One region of the Neobacillus phoenicis genome, then DNA from elsewhere that is predicted to be linked to it. Evidence: riboswitches for the same ligand, from Rfam matches in the RefSeq annotation. Region 1 holds a riboswitch; the other holds the start of a gene.
What was found. A riboswitch is a leader RNA that binds a small molecule or an ion and turns the genes downstream of it on or off. The one in region 1 is predicted to bind thiamine pyrophosphate.

Region 1 (8,008 bases):
CTCACCAATCGTTGCTCCAACGACACAGTAAACAACCGACAATTTCAAGCCTGATAAAAACGCAGGCAAAGCCATCGGAACCTGTACTTTTTGAAATATAGTCCAGCGGTTTGCACCCATCGTTGAAAGTAATTCACGGAACTCACTTCCACCTGATTTCAATCCATCATACGTACTAACGACAATTGGAAAAAAGGCTGTTAGGATTGTTACCGCAATCTTGCTCCAAATCGAATAGCCAAACCACATAATGAAGATCGGAGAAATCGCAATTAACGGCACTGTTTGCGAGATAACTAAAAATGGATAAAGGATTTTCTCTAATGGACGTGAAAAATGCATCCCAACCCCTAGTAGCACACCTCCAACAACCGAAATCACAAAACCAATTAAGACTTCCTTCAAAGTTGCCGGCAGATGTTCCCCCAGCAAAAGTTCCCGGTTTTCGACCAACGATGCCCATATGGCTGAAGGAGATGGTAAAATAAAGGCTGGTATGAATTCCTTTCTCACTACCCATTCCCAAAGACTGACAAGAAGAATCACAACCAGTAAAAACAACCCATAATCTCCAGACCACTTTTTTACTCTAGTTCTCATCTTGAATCAGCCACTCCAATTCTTTTCTCATCCGCATAAACTCTGTTTCGTAAATCAGTTCTGCTTTTCTTGGTCTAGAAAGCTTCACTTTAACCTCTTGAACTCCTCGATCACCTTTCAGCACATAAATCCTATCACTTAATAAAATCGCTTCCTCTAGGTCATGAGTGATGAACAACACCGTTTTTTGTAGCTCCCCCCACAGCCCTAATAACCAGCTATGCATTTTTCTTTTGGTCAGAGAATCAAGCGCACCAAACGGTTCATCTAATAATAAAAGATCCTTTCCGGTCATAAGCGTTCGAAGAAAAGCCACTCGCTGCCTCATTCCTCCAGACAGTTCACCCGGATAGGCATTTTCATATGCAGCTAAACCAAAACGATCGAGCCACTCCCGGACCGCCGGTAGTTTTCTTTGTTTACTTTCCTTTGCAATTTCTATTGGGAGCAAAACATTTTCTACTACCGTCCTCCAGGGTAAAAGTAAATCCTTTTGTGGCATGTACCCTACACTTCCCGTTCTTTTCCCAGAGTGCTGACCTTTGATTTGGATCTCACCCTGTTCCGGTGCCAGTAAACCTGTAATCAACTTAAAAAGTGTGCTTTTTCCAGAACCACTTGCACCAATGACGGAAACAAATTCTCCCGAGTTAACATCTAGTGAAATCTGATCGAAAATCGCTCGTTCCCCACCGAATGAGTAGGAGAGCTTGTTAATCGATAACATTGACAGTTTAGACAGGCCACTCACCTCCCTGGTAAACCATATCCCAGAACATATATTCAAAGCGGGAAGTTGTCAGAAAATGCTGTTCCAAGATAGCTAATTCCCATTCTGGTTTTCCCTCTGTCAATGAATCTAGTAAATGAATAAGCCACTCAGCTAACTCACCAAATTCCTTCGATGAATACATTTTCACCCAGCCACCATATAGATAGTGTTCGCTAGCACCTTGATATTCTTTCGCTAGCATCTTGCCGATTTCCCAGTAGCTCCACATACATGGTAATAACGACGAAATTAATTCTTCAAGTGAACCATTTTGTGCTACATGTAGCATGTATCGTGTATAAGCTAGATTAATTGGACTTGGTCTTGTCTCTTCTAATTGCTGATTCGTAATCCCGAATCGTGCCGCATATTCCCGGTGCAAATCCATTTCCCCATGTAAAGTCTCATGCAACAGCTTGGCAAAAGCAGCCATCGTTTCAATTTCTCTTGATTTCACAGCCGCTAAAGCAAAAAGCTTAGAATAATCAATTAAGAACACGTAATCCTGTTTCATGTAACGAATAAACGATTCAGTTGGAAGGTCCCCTTTTCCCATTCCGATAACAAATGGATGCTCGTGAGTTTTCTCCCAAATATCATGTACTTTTTGATAAAGTCTCTCAGAAAATTTCATGCTACCCCTCTTTTCTGGTGTTGCACCATTCTGCGATAAACATAGCTAGAACTTTAGCAAAGTCTAGCAATTGACGAATTTCGACCTTCTCATTGACAGCGTGCGCATCTTCCAATTTACCTGGTCCAAAAATGGCGGTTGGTATACCTGCACGTCCGAGCCATCCGGCATCTGTAACGGTTGTAGACATCCCAATTATTGGCGTGCTGTTTATCATTTTTTCATAAACTGCTGTTAACGTCTTGGTTCCCAATTGGTTTGCATCCAATTCCAATGAAGGAAAAATCTCGCCACGGTCCTCAATCATAGATTTCCCACCCCAAACAAAAGTTGGCGGATTCTCTCTAAGCCAAGGATCGGCCGCAGCAACAGCACCGATATGTTGTTCAATTTCCTTGATCACGTCTTCATAGTCTTCATTCGGATAAAAATGAACCGTAACCCACAATGCACATTGGTCTGCCACAAAAGCTGCATGCCTTCCTCCTTCAATGACTGCCGGATTAATTGTATTCGTCCCAGGTGGAAAGCCTTCATAGCTTTTCGTCACAGCCCAATGTCTCTCCAGTTCCTGAAGTCCCGCGATGATCTTCATCATTTTCTCAATGGCACTGGCCCCTTTTAGGCCACCACCTGCATGAATCATTTTTCTCCGCAGTCCATCATGATAGGTCTCTTTGCTTTGAACCGTAATCCATCCAGTAATAACGCCGCCCTGTCCTTGTATATGTAAATCACTCGTATCTACCACTACAGCATAATCAGCGGTATAGCCCCGCTCTACACATGCCTGGGTTCCAGCCTCCCCTACCTCTTCCCCAATGACGGATTGAAATTGAAGATCGCCACCCAAAGTAACGCCCATTTCTTTCAAAAGCTTAATCGCAATGAGTGATGCCGCCATTCCACCTTTCATATCAGCGACACCACGACCATAAATAAAGGAATCTTTTATTCTAGTGCTAAATGGAGAAGATTCCCACTCCTTGTCATCTCCTATCTCAGCAACGTCCACATGACCATTTATTATCAAGCTATTATATTGGTTAGAAGCCTCACCCGGCAAAACGCCAACTACATTCGGATCTCCAGGATACACATCCCATTTATCCGTTTGAAATCCCAAATCTTCTAAAAATCCTTTAATATATTCCTGTACTGCATTGGTATTGCGGGCTGGAGGGCTTACTGTAGGGTAAGCAACCAGTTTGGCTAGCAATGCAAGAAGTTCATCTTTTCTCGCTCCTACCTCAACTTCAATTCTTTCAGCTATTTCTTTACACATTTTCCGTACCACCTTACATTTTGGCTTGAGGCTCCTCAATCTTTACTACTTTTTTCCGTAAAAATACGGTTAAGATTACAAATCCAATCAAGGCACCGGCAAATGAGCTAAAAATAAACAAGGGGATAAACCCAAATAAGGTCCCTTTTTGTCCAAGCAAAAGTGTTGCAATTGGATAACACAGCATCGCACCAATAATACCTGTCCCGATTACTTCACCGAAAAACGCTAAATAGATTTTTCTAGTTTTCAGGAATAATAGAGATGCGAGCAATGCTCCAACCATACTGCCTGGGAAGGCAAACGGAGATCCCGTACCCATAATATTTCTTAATAATGAGACACAAAAGGCCTGTGCAACAGCGTAATAAGGCCCTAAAAGTACTGCTGACAGCACATTCAAGAAATGTTGTATAGGAAATACCTTGGTAAATCCAATGGGAATATAAAAGAGATTACTGGACATGGTTCCAATTGCAATCATCATGGCGGTTAAAGTAAGCTTTTGTGTTTTCTTCATTCTTGCCTCACTCCTGACTAGCTAAAGCAACTAGATTTTTTCTTAATGCTTTTGCAGCATCCACCGGTGATTCCGCATGACTGATGGCTGTAATCACGGAAACACCATCTGCCCCTGCTTCTACAACAGAATACGCATTTTCAATCGTGATTCCTCCAATTCCAACAATGGGGATGGTGAATCCTTCAGTGCGTAAGGTTTCAATCAGGGTCGTGCCACGTGATGGTTTGGCGTCCACCTTCGTGGTGGTTGGAAAAACAGGTCCAATCCCAAAATAATCTGCTCCATCCCGTATGGCTTCAATAGCTTCCTCTTTTGTATGAACAGAAACCCCCAAGATTTTGTCGCCAATTTTTTCCCTTACCGTTTTAACAGAATCATCCTCTTGCCCAATATGGACACCGACTGCATTTATTTCAATCGCAAGATCAATATCATCATTTACAATGAAGGGGATTTGATTCTCTTTACAAATGGTTTGGAGTTTTTTAGCGAGTGCATATTTTTTAACGCCAGTTAAAGCCCCTTCCCCTTTTTCTCTAAACTGAAAGAAGGTTATGCCCCCAGCAATGGCTTCCTTCAATACCTCAACAGGGTCCTTTAAGCAGTTGTTGCTACCCATGATAAAATAAACACTCAATGCTTCTCGTAAATTTGTCATAATGGGGTAACCTCTTTTCCAATTTTCCTTTTTCGATAAGCCCAATGGTTAGTGGGGCCATGTCCTTGCCCGATTTTTAAATCTTCTTCAATGGCTGCCTGAATAAAATCCTTTGCTGTTAAAACTGCTTCATACACACTAGCCCCTTTTGCCAGCTCAGCAGTAAGTGCGGCCGAGAAGGTACAGCCTGTTCCATGCGTATTTTTGGTATTGATTCGCTTTCTCGTGAACGTGTAAAATTCCTTGCCATCGAATAATAAATCTACTGCATCCGTTTCATTCTCGTCATGTCCACCTTTTATGACGATATTTTTGACTCCTAGCGCATGTAATTTTCTCGCAGCTTCCTTTTTTTCCTCAACCGTTTGAATCGTCATTCCCGTTAAAACTTCCGCTTCTGGAATGTTCGGTGTGATGACATTTGCTAAGGGCAGTAAATAGGTTTTCATCGCTGAGATCGCTTCGTTAAACAATAAAGATTCTCCGCCCTTAGCGATCATTACCGGGTCTACCACGACATTTCCCCATTGAAAAATCTTAATTTGTTCCGAGACGGCCGCAATAATTTCTGCGTTAAATAGCATCCCTGTTTTTAGTGCATCTGCTCCGATATCCTCCCCAATAGCTTGAATCTGCTTGACAACAGCCTCCGCTGACATTGGGTAAACACCATGAACACCCAATGTGTTTTGAGCAGTCACTGCTGTTAATGCAGACATACCAAATACCTCTAATTCCTGAAACGTCTTTAAATCTGCCTGAATCCCTGCTCCACCTCCGCTATCAGACCCTGCAATCGTTAGCGCTTTTTTCATAAAAATAACCCCCACTTACTCATTAATTTTTTTAATGAACGCGTGCTGCTTCATATCCTTTGAAGATGTGAGTGATAATTGGTTCAAAAATTCTATTTGAAAGCTTCCCGGTCCTAGTTCTGCTGTTCTTTCAGCCGCTTTCTCTGCCGCTATTCCATAGAAAGACAATGCAGCCACTGAAGCCTTCAACAAATCATTTTCCACTCCAGCAAAAGCACCAATTACAGAAGTTAATAGACAACCAGTGCCTGTCACCATTGTCAAAATGAGATGTCCATTTGAAATCACAAAGGTGGTTTTTCCATCTGTCACAACATCTTCTTTTCCTGTTATGACCACAATGGTATTCAGTTTCTGTGCAGCAGAAATGGCAAGTTCAACAATATTACCATTTGCGTCGCCAGCATCTACACCTTTAATTTCCCAGTTCTCACCTACAACGTTAGCTATTTCAGCAGCATTGCCTCTGATTACCGAAACATGCACCTCTTTCATGATTTTTTGTGCAGTCTCCGTACGGTAAGGTGTGGCCCCCGCACCTACCGGGTCAAATATAACGGGAACACTATTTTCATTGGCTGCTTTTCCTGCAATAATCATTGACTCCACTGTCTGCGAGTTTAACGTTCCAATATTCAAAACTACGGAACTAGCTATCTTCGCCATATCGGCTACTTCTTCTGCTGCATATGCCATGACAGGTGATGCTCCTAGTGCAAGCAAGCCATTTGCAGTAAAGTTCGTGACGACGACGTTTGTTATGTTATGTACTAGCGGTCTACCCTCTCTTACTTTTTCCAATGTCTCAAACCATTTGTTTGTTTCCACAAAAATCTCCCCTTTTTTAAAAATAAAAAAACCAGATCCAAAAATTGGACCTGGTTAGTTAGAAAGAGTAATAAAACAGCATTCACTCGACTACTTTCCTACGCTGGTATTACCCAGATCAGGTCCGAAGGGTTAAAAACGTTGCCGTTTTCTCTCAGCCCGCAATCTGGGCACCCCTAGTAGATACGTCATTATGAAATTACCTACATAGTACTGCTAAAAATTTCAGATGTAAAGTAAATAATTTAATATTGTTTGTGATTCATCCCATTTACCTTTCTAAATTAGTGTTTCCTTTTGCTAAATCCATCAGTTCTTTTAATTCATTAGTGAACCCTTTTACTGCTCTGCCTTCAACAACGGTTACCGGCACACCTAGGAAACCGTATTTCTCTACTTCTTTTTGAAATTCTGGGTTTGTGGCTACGTTCCTTGCCTCAAAAGCGATTCCTTCCTGTGTTAAAACCTGTTTTACCATTGTACATTCAATACAGTCGTTCGTTGTATAGACAATTACACACTTACTCATTGGCATATTCTCCCCTATCTTATATTGCGACAATTTTCTTCTAGTTTCCTCTTCCATCGATTATATAACAGTTATTGGTGAAGATTGAACACCTCTGATTCAGGAAATATTCCTCGGGAAAGCGCATGAACAGACAATTCTCGCGTTTTCGTGTCGGAAAGTGAAAGCGAAATTTCAGTCACATATTAGGGCTAGACAGCCTTTTTTTCTACTTTCATGATATTCGTTGATGCTTGTCTGTGAAAATTTCATATGATATCTCTTGTAAGGTCCCTATTCATGAACGGAGTAGGCGGGGATATAAACTTTAAGAAAAAGGTGGGTAGAATAATGGGCAAAAAAAATAATAAGATGCAAGAAAAGCAAGTTGAAAATACATTTGTTATAGACTCCTTTTTGCAGTCGGTAAACAACTTGTTGAAAGAAGAGCTTTTAAAGGCATTGGGAAATCCCTCAGAAAATGCATCCACTAACACACTAGAACAAGAGCATTCGGATGCACAAGTTACTGAACAACAACAAGAGATTGTTGTTGAGGAACAAGTACAACAAATTGAAGACAGTACTCCTCCTGAGAATGACCTTCGCTCCAAAATTGCTAATCACTTATTAGCGATTGAAACCGACATAGCAGCCTATATTTCAAGCTTTGAAGATGAGATTCGAACAGAACTTGCGGGTTTAAAGGAAATAAATACAAACCTATTAAAACAAGTCTCAGAATTCGAAAAAAAGAAAAAAGAAAAAGATAAGGATAAAAAGAAAAAGAAAGAGAAATAAACTCATTATAAAAAACCTTGAGTGATCAAGGTTTTTTATAATGAGTAGGAAAAGAATTTACAAATTCTTCTCATGTAATGGATGATAAACCTTTTTCAAAAATCTTTGTAAGAGGTGTGGAAGGATACTTTTTCGCCTTGTCACCAGGGCGCTGACCATTGCTTTTTTCTCTTCTTTAGTTACCATCCAATCCTCTGGAATCATCGATACAACTTCTTCGATTAAAAAAATCGGAATGGTTTGAATCAAATCAAGATAATCTGTAAAACTATCTTCGGATTCAATATTTGTGGCCATGATTCCATGTGTGGCACTTTTCAAAAGCTGCTCTGATAGGTTGTCTAAATCACTTGCACACCAGTTGTATGCTCCAAAAATCTCCGCATGATCAATAATCCACAATTGATATTTTCCTTGGTCTCCCTCACATAAGACTATATTTTTACGAGTACGATCTCGATTACAAAGCCAGTAATCTAGCAAGATGACACCCGCTAATGACTGGTGATTACTAATACTATAATTACTTGGCGTTTGATGACCGTCCGTACAATCAGGAACGTATAAAGAAGCGAATTGAAATT
Region 2 (8,008 bases), 1.2 Mb from region 1:
AACCATTCCAGTCGCGAGCAAGCATGCCATAGCAAATGAGGTCATGATATTTACCGCGCAGTTGTTCACCGTCTCTTATTGTGCCTTCCTTTTTAAAACCAAGCCTTTCAGGGATGGCACGGCTTTTTTTGTTATTTACTCCGCAGCGTATTTCCACCCTATTTAACCCCAAATCGAAGAAAGCATAATTTAGTAAAGCTTGAACGGATCGTGTCATGACGCCATATCCCTCAGCGGATTTGGAAAGATAATAGCCGATACTAACCGTTCTGTTATGCCAATCAATCTGGTGTAAGCCAATAGAACCGACGAGTTCTCCTTTAAAAAGAATTCCAACGTTGAATCCTTGGTTTTCAGCAAATTGGTTAAGCCAGATTGGGATAATGGATTCAAATTGATATGAGGAATTCATGGTGTCCACCCAAGGCAACCATTCCCGTAAATGGTCTCGATTCCGTTCAACCAGCTGATAAAGTTTTAGAGCGTGATGGTGTTGAAACAACTGAAGTTCAATTTCATTATCAACTTTTAAAGTAAACATGCGTCTAGTCTCCCAAAATTTTTAGTACATCATATGCAAATTGGTTTTATTGCGGAAGATATATATTTGGAAGATATAAAAAAATCCCTGCTTTTTAAAAGTGGGATTTGAAAGGAGGTAGGGTCGGTTCCTATTAAGACTGTATAGGTAAGCAGATAGAAAAAGTCGTTTTATCCATTGAGGAATCGCACGTTAATTCTCCCTTATGTTTCTCAATAATTTCTTTACAAACAAATAATCCAAGACCAGTACCTAGCTTTTTAGTTGTAAAAAAAGGCTCAAAAATGGTTTTTCTTAATTCCGCCGGGATGGCAGGTCCGTTATTAGATATACTGATTTTAATCAACTCTTCATTTTCCAACCAGCTGCTTATTTCTATTGTAGGGAGATCCACTTCATGATGGTTTAGAACATCAATTGCATTAAAAATAATATTAATAAAGACTTGTCTAATTTCATCAGCATAACCATTCAAGGTGAAATCTTTGCTCAAATCTCTTTTAATTTTCACTTTTCCATCCAGTATACTTGGGTAGAGGAAATTTAATACTTCATCAATGAGTTGGTTTAATTTGAAATTAATTTTTTCTTTCCCTATCAGTTCCTTTTTTGAAAGCAGAAGAAACTGTGATATTCGAAAATTAAGTTGGTCCAATTCACCTGAAATGATATCTAAATATCTCATATTTGGATAATCTGCCTTAAGCAATTGGATAAATCCTTGTACAGAAGTGAGCGGATTCCTGAATTCATGAATAAAGCTTGATGTCATTTGACCGAGAAGGGTTAATCGGTCCTGATGTGTAGAATCAATGAACATCGTCTTTTCTTCAATAATCTTGTTTTTAGCTTCTGAATAATGGGACACCGCATAGTATAAAAATTTATCAAAACAAAAATTGATTTTATTTATGGACTCCTGCAAATCTGACCAAGAAATTCCTGTTTTACTCAGATAACTGTATAGAATGGTCCGACCGAGATTAACATTATAGACAAAATCACCAATATTGATATTAGCCAGTACCCTTTCTTCTGAAACTTCTATGGCAATCTTTTTTACGATTTCTATAAGTTCCTCACTAGATACCTTATGCATAGAAAGGATTACATTAAGTAGGGCTTCCCCATTTTCCCTAATTTTCAACTTGAAGGGGTCCTCGTGATTAATCACAATGGAATCTTCCCACTCTTGTACTAATTTCTTTTTATTCTTTTGAAAAAAAGCAACTAAATCCGTTTGTTCTCCCGTAAACATTCTTGTTTCCCCCTATGGTATTAACAAAACTGATTAACAAGTAAATTCGAGGGTAACGGCCAAAATCCTCTAAAAAATGAATAAAAAATATTTTCCAATAATTTCTATACTGTTTGGATTTTTCTCTTGTTAGTTAACGTGTAAATATATCTTGTAAAAATAAGTAGAGAGTAGTATATTTTGTATGGAAACAATAGAATATTTCCACAGGGGGAGCTGCTTTTGTGCGGCTGAGAGTGAACGGTAGAGTTCTGACCCTATGAACCTGTTAGTTAACGCTAGCGTAGGGATGTGGTTTGCCGATAGCAAAGCAATGCAGACATTCCTAATTGTCATGCATTGCTTTTTTTTGTGGATTGTTTTATTGCCTTTACAAATCAGAGGGGGAAAGAGAAATGAACAAGAACAGGAGTAACACGCTTTTTATTACAGAAGTAGCGGTGTTTACCGCACTTGCCTATTTATTAGATTATGTTGGGAATATCCTTTCATTTAAAATTTGGCCCCAAGGGGGATCAATTTCGATTGCCATGGTCCCGGTTTTTCTTATGGCTTACCGCTGGGGAATTAAAGGTGGGGTCCTTACAGGATTCTTACTAGGCCTGTTACAATTTATTCTTGGATATTCACAAATTTATACCCTGATTCAAGGAATTATTGATTACTTTATTGCCTTTACTGTTGTAGGTTTCGCTGGTATTTTTGCAGCACAAATAAAGAATGCAATTAATGAACAGAATAAAGGAAAATGGATGACTTACGTAGTATTTGGAGCTTTCTTAGGAAGTGTTCTTCGTTACCTTTGCCATGTCGTATCTGGGATTGTATTTTTTGGAGAATATGCTCCAAAAGGGCAGCCAGTAGCTGTTTACTCTCTCCTATACAATGGAACCTATATGCTCCCAAGCTTCATTATCAGTGCCATTATCATTATTCTAGTTATCAGTGCATTACCAAAAAGATTGTTTAGATAATGACAACGTAAAAGCATTATGTTGATTTGAAACACCCGTTGGTTGGAGCGGAAGGCACGAAGACTCCTGCGGGAGTACGGGGCAGGGGAGACCCCGCAGGAGCGAAGCGACGAGGAGGCTCCCCGGCACGCCCGCGGAAAGCGAAGTGCCTGGAGCGGAAATTAACGGGCAATTTAAAAAAAGCCTATACAACAAAATAAACAAGAACCAAAAAAAGGAAAAGAACAGGTGCTTTTCCTTTTTTTTATGAAATTTTTTCGAAACTTTGTCAAATTTAATATGCTTATTACCTAAAAAAAGTGTTAAAATGGCAATATAGAAAGATAATCATTCTCAATTAACCTAGATAAGGGTGATATACATGTTTGGTTCATTAAAAGCGGGAGATAAAGGGAAAATATTAGATCTTTCTCATGTTGGTCACCTAGTTCAAAGACGATTGCTTGACTTAGGAATCACAGAAGGCTCGGAAGTATGTGTAAAATGCGTCATGCCATTCGGTGGTCCAATTATGATAGAGTCCTGCGGACAATGCGTTGGAATCCGCCGCAAGGAAGCTGTTCAAATTGAGGTGGAAAGAATCTAATGGAAATTGCTCTAATAGGTAACCCAAATACAGGAAAGACATCATTGTTTAATAACTTAACAGGTTCCTATGAATATGTTGGGAACTGGAGCGGTGTAACAGTTGAAAAAAAGGTTGGACTATTTAAGAAAAACCTTGGACATTTAATAGATTTACCTGGTGTATATACACTTAACCCATTGTCAAAAGATGAAGGGGTTGTCACTTCCTTCTTTTTAAATGAATCTGTGGATCGTTTATTGAATATTTTAGATGCCTCACAATTGGAGCGGAATCTCCATTTAACTCTCCAACTGCTTGAGTTTGAAAAGCCTGCACTGATCGGATTAAATATGATGGATGTAGCTAATAAACGAGGCATTCAAATTGATTATACGAAACTTTCGGAGATTCTCGGTGTTCCGGTGGTACCTGTTGTGGCAAGAAGTGGGAAAGGGTGCGATAAGCTTGTAGATGTTATCGGAACGAAATCCATCCAACCGACTAAAAAGAATCTTACTTATTATGGTAAAGAGCTCGAGGAAGCCATAACTGCATTTTCAGGGGAGTTAAATGGAAAAACAAATCACTCTCTACGGTTTCTAGCAATCCAATATTTTGAAGGCAATGAATATGTAAAAAACTATGTTAATGGTCTAACCAACCCCCAAAAGCTTAAAGCTATTTTGGAGAAATTAGAATCGAAGTTACAAAAGCAGACCGACTTTAAATCATTAACAAACTTTATTTATCTAAAAAGAAAAGAAGTTATTGAAAAAATCATTGCTGATGTGGCTAGAAAAAGTAATACCGTTATACCTTTGTCTGAAAAGATAGATTCTATCGTTACAAATCGATACCTTGGAATGCCAATCTTTTTATTATTAATGTATTTTATGTTTATGCTAACGTTTGATTGGCTAGGTACTCCATTATCAGGTGCTTTAGATACATTATTAACTGGACCTGTAACTGCAGGCTTTGAGAAAGTGTTAGGAGCCATTCATGCATCTGCGTTTATCCATGCCTTAATTATTGAAGGCTTGGTAGCAGGTGTCGGTGGGGTACTTGTGTTTGTACCACAAATTTTTATTCTCTTCTTTTTCATATCATTACTAGAGGACTCTGGTTACATGGCTCGTGTTGCACTTGTAATGGATCGAATTATGGAATCGGTTGGACTAAACGGAAAAGCATTTATTCCGATGATGATTGGTTTTGGTTGTAATGTACCTGGAATCATGGCCGCACGGACAATTGAAACACCACGTGAGCGGTTATTAACGATCCTGCTCACCCCGTTAATGTCTTGTTCTGCACGATTACCTGTATATGCGTTATTTGTCGGAGCATTTTTTGCGGCACATAAAGCATTTGTTGTGTTAAGTCTTTATGTTCTAGGGATTGTTGTGGCTTTAGTATTGGCGAAAGTATTCTCTACTACCTTACTAAAATCTGAAACTTCCTTGTTTGTTATTGAACTGCCACCATATAGGTTGCCACAGTTTCAATCTCTTTGGAGAAGTACATGGGATAAAGGAAAAGGGTTTGTAAGAAAGGCCGGAACATTTATTTTTGCAGGTTCTGTATTTATTTGGTTGTTATCTTATGCGGGTCCAAAAGGACTAAATGTAGATATGGATCATAGTTTCTTAGCAGCCATTGGAAACATAATTGCTCCAATCTTTGATCCTATTGGATTTGGAACATGGCAGGCTTCGGCATCGTTAATTACTGGATTTCTAGCAAAAGAAGCAATTATCTCAACGATGAATATCATTTATTTTGTTCCGAATGATGCTGGCTTGCAAGCACTACTGTCTAATTATTATACGCCGCTTGCTGCGTATAGTTTCATGGTCTTTATTTTGCTCTATATACCTTGTTTAGCAACAGTAGCCACTATTTACAAAGAAACAAACTCCAAAAAATGGACAGCTTTTTCAATGATTTATGCCTTTGTCATTGCTTATGTATTGTCATTAATCATATACCAAGGTGGTTTGCTGTTGGGGATTGGTTAATTTTAAAAAGAGGTGAAAAGCTATGATAGCCAATATTATTATTGGTGCAGCGATTTTTGGATATGCAACATGGGCTTTAGTAAAGTTCATAAATAAATCCAAAAAAGGGAAATGTGCAGCATGTGAACTTAAAAATTCCTGTTCTAGTCAGTGCGGGCTTCCGCCAAACATAAATAAATAATTAAATAACTTATGAAAAAGCTGTGTTAAAGGTCTATGTTGTTTTATAGACAATGTTGATTGGAGCGGAAGGCACGAAGACTCCTGCGGGAGTACGGGGCAGGGGAGACCCCGCAGGAGCGAAGCGACGAGGAGGCTCCCCGGCACGCCCGCGGAAAGCGAAGTGCCTGGAGTGGAAAACAACAGGCACGTTTAACATAGCCTATTAAAAAACTGCTATCTGTCTAATGGATAGCAGTTTTTTTCATAATATTTGAACGAGAGACGGAAGTTGTGTAAAATTACACTAGATGCTAGTGAAGGAAGGGCTTAATGTGACCAGGGATGAAATTATTATGCAGGTTTCTGAAAAGCTTCGTCTGATTCGGACGGAAGCGGGATATACTCAGGATAAAATGGCAGAAATTATCGGTGTCTCCAAAAAAACACTTGTACAAATTGAGAAGGGAAGAGTTCTTGCCAACTGGTCCACAGCTGTTTCCATTTGTGCTCTTTTTCGTGAAACGGAAACAGTTCAATTCTTATTTGGAAATGAGCCTCTGGAAGTATTGGAAACTGTCGCACGGGAAGGAATAGATTTTCGCAAAACAAAGACGCTCGGCGGCCGTATTTGGTGGAAAGTAGTAAATAAGAAGAATGGATTTATTCTTCAACAAAATATACTTAGTAAACATTTTCGAATACTAGATGAGAAAAACTATAGGATTTTTAGTAGTTTCGATGAAAAGCATAGCAAACAACGGTTTAAAGAAATAACAAAAAGCTAGTAATACGGACGAATGAAAAAAGATGGCACACGCCCATCTTTTTTATTTTTTGGCTATGTTATAGAATAATGTTGATTTTTTGCATTTGTTGTTTGGAGCGGAAGGTGCGAAGACTCCTGCGGGAGTACGGGGCAGGGGAGACCCCGCTGTAGCGAAGCGACGAGGAGGCTCCCCGGCACGCCCGCGGAAAGCGAAGCACCTGGAGCGGAAATCAACAGACTTGTTAAACACAGCTTATTTTTTAGAAACCGTCATAAAAATGAAGCAATCATCGAAAATTATACCTGTCATAATTTACAGAGAAGGAAGTCATCAAATGATACTCAAAGATATTTTTAAGAACTGGAAAAAGTGGCATCTGCTTCAATTTATCGTCTTATTTGTTTTGATAATAATCCTGAGCTTTTTTGGACTGATTTCCTATTTTGCAAACAGTGCAGATATTTCAAAATTGAAAAATGAGCTTCCACAGCCAACCGTTTTTTATGATGTTAACGGGAAAGTGGCAAGTAAAGTTTCAGCTAATAAGAATGAAGGAGTTCCTATCAAGGAAGTTCCCGTGTCAATGAAAAATGCTGTTGTTGCCATCGAGGATCATCGATACTATCAACATAATGGTGTCGATCTGATAGGTACCTCGAGAGCTCTCTTCCGGGATCTTAAAGCAGGCGGAATGGTTGAAGGGGGTAGCACAATTACCCAACAATTAACAAAAAACACACTACTTACATCTGAAAAAACATTGAACAGAAAAATACAGGAAGTTTTCTTATCCCTTGCGGTTGAAAGAAAATATTCAAAACAAGAAATCCTCCAAATGTATTTAAATCAAATATATTTTGGAAATGGAGCATATGGAATTAAACAAGCAGCGAGTAAATATTTTGCTAAAGAGGTGAAAGATTTAACAGTTAGTGAATCTGCATTACTTGCAGGCTTAATTAAAGCTCCTTCTGCTTTAAATCCGTATGACCACATGAAAAGTGCAACGGAACGTCGTAATATCGTCTTATTACAAATGAAAAAACAAGGATACATTTCGAGTAAGCAATATGAACAAGCATTACATGAGGAAGTAGTTTTAAATGATAAGGGTGGAGATCCGTTTCGTGGCAAATTCCCTTATTATGTTGATCAAGTGTTAGAAGAAGCGATTAAACAATATGGTTTATCACAAGATGATTTATTAACAGGGGGATACCGAATTTACACGGAGCTTGATCCCAAAGTGCAAGCAGTTATGGAGAAGACTTATGAAAATGATACTTTCTTCCCTAAAGGAAACGATCGTTTTGTTCAAAGTGGAGGGGTTATCGTTGATCCAAAAACTGGCGGTGTGAGGGCACTTGTTGGTGGAAGAGGAGAACACACTTTCAGAGGCTATAATCGTGCGACACAATTGGAAGCACAGCCAGGTTCTTCATTTAAGCCTTTAGCAGTCTATACTCCTGCACTTGAAGAAGGCTGGAAAATTACTGATATGTTAAAGGATGAGCCTATGAAGTTCGGAAGTTATCAGCCGAGCAATTATGACCATCAATATGAAGGCGAAGTACCTATGTATGAGGCAGTAAAAGAATCAAAAAATGTTTCTGCGGTCTGGCTTCTAAATCAATTAGGGATTCAAAAAGGGTTGGATTCAATCAAAAAGTTTGGCATTTCCTTGGATAAAGCTGATCGTAATTTATCACTTGCTCTT

Region 2: it holds a riboswitch for thiamine pyrophosphate, as region 1 does, so the genes downstream of both, thiT (energy-coupled thiamine transporter ThiT) here and thiM (hydroxyethylthiazole kinase) in region 1, are expected to answer to the same signal.

The regions. Positions count from the first base shown of each region.
Region 1 is NZ_CP154847.1:3,449,499-3,457,506, forward strand. It holds gene AA0X95_RS17860 (ABC transporter permease) at 1-600, opposite strand, end outside; gene AA0X95_RS17865 (ABC transporter ATP-binding protein) at 590-1,351, opposite strand; gene tenA (thiaminase II) at 1,335-2,006, opposite strand; gene AA0X95_RS17875 (acetylornithine deacetylase) at 2,008-3,291, opposite strand; gene thiW (energy coupling factor transporter S component ThiW) at 3,305-3,811, opposite strand; gene thiE (thiamine phosphate synthase) at 3,819-4,472, opposite strand; gene thiD (bifunctional hydroxymethylpyrimidine kinase/phosphomethylpyrimidine kinase) at 4,469-5,287, opposite strand; gene thiM (hydroxyethylthiazole kinase) at 5,303-6,115, opposite strand; TPP riboswitch at 6,194-6,303, opposite strand; gene AA0X95_RS17900 (glutaredoxin family protein) at 6,387-6,644, opposite strand; gene AA0X95_RS17905 (hypothetical protein) at 6,975-7,424, shown strand; gene AA0X95_RS17910 (HipA family kinase) at 7,482-8,008, opposite strand, start outside.
Region 2 is NZ_CP154847.1:4,625,004-4,633,011, reverse strand. It holds gene AA0X95_RS23715 (GNAT family N-acetyltransferase) at 1-541, opposite strand, end outside; gene AA0X95_RS23710 (histidine kinase N-terminal domain-containing protein) at 675-1,799, opposite strand; TPP riboswitch at 1,999-2,106, shown strand; gene thiT (energy-coupled thiamine transporter ThiT) at 2,195-2,773, shown strand; gene AA0X95_RS23700 (FeoA family protein) at 3,135-3,359, shown strand; gene feoB (ferrous iron transport protein B) at 3,359-5,362, shown strand; gene AA0X95_RS23690 (FeoB-associated Cys-rich membrane protein) at 5,385-5,543, shown strand; gene AA0X95_RS23685 (helix-turn-helix transcriptional regulator) at 5,857-6,309, shown strand; gene AA0X95_RS23680 (transglycosylase domain-containing protein) at 6,626-8,008, shown strand, end outside.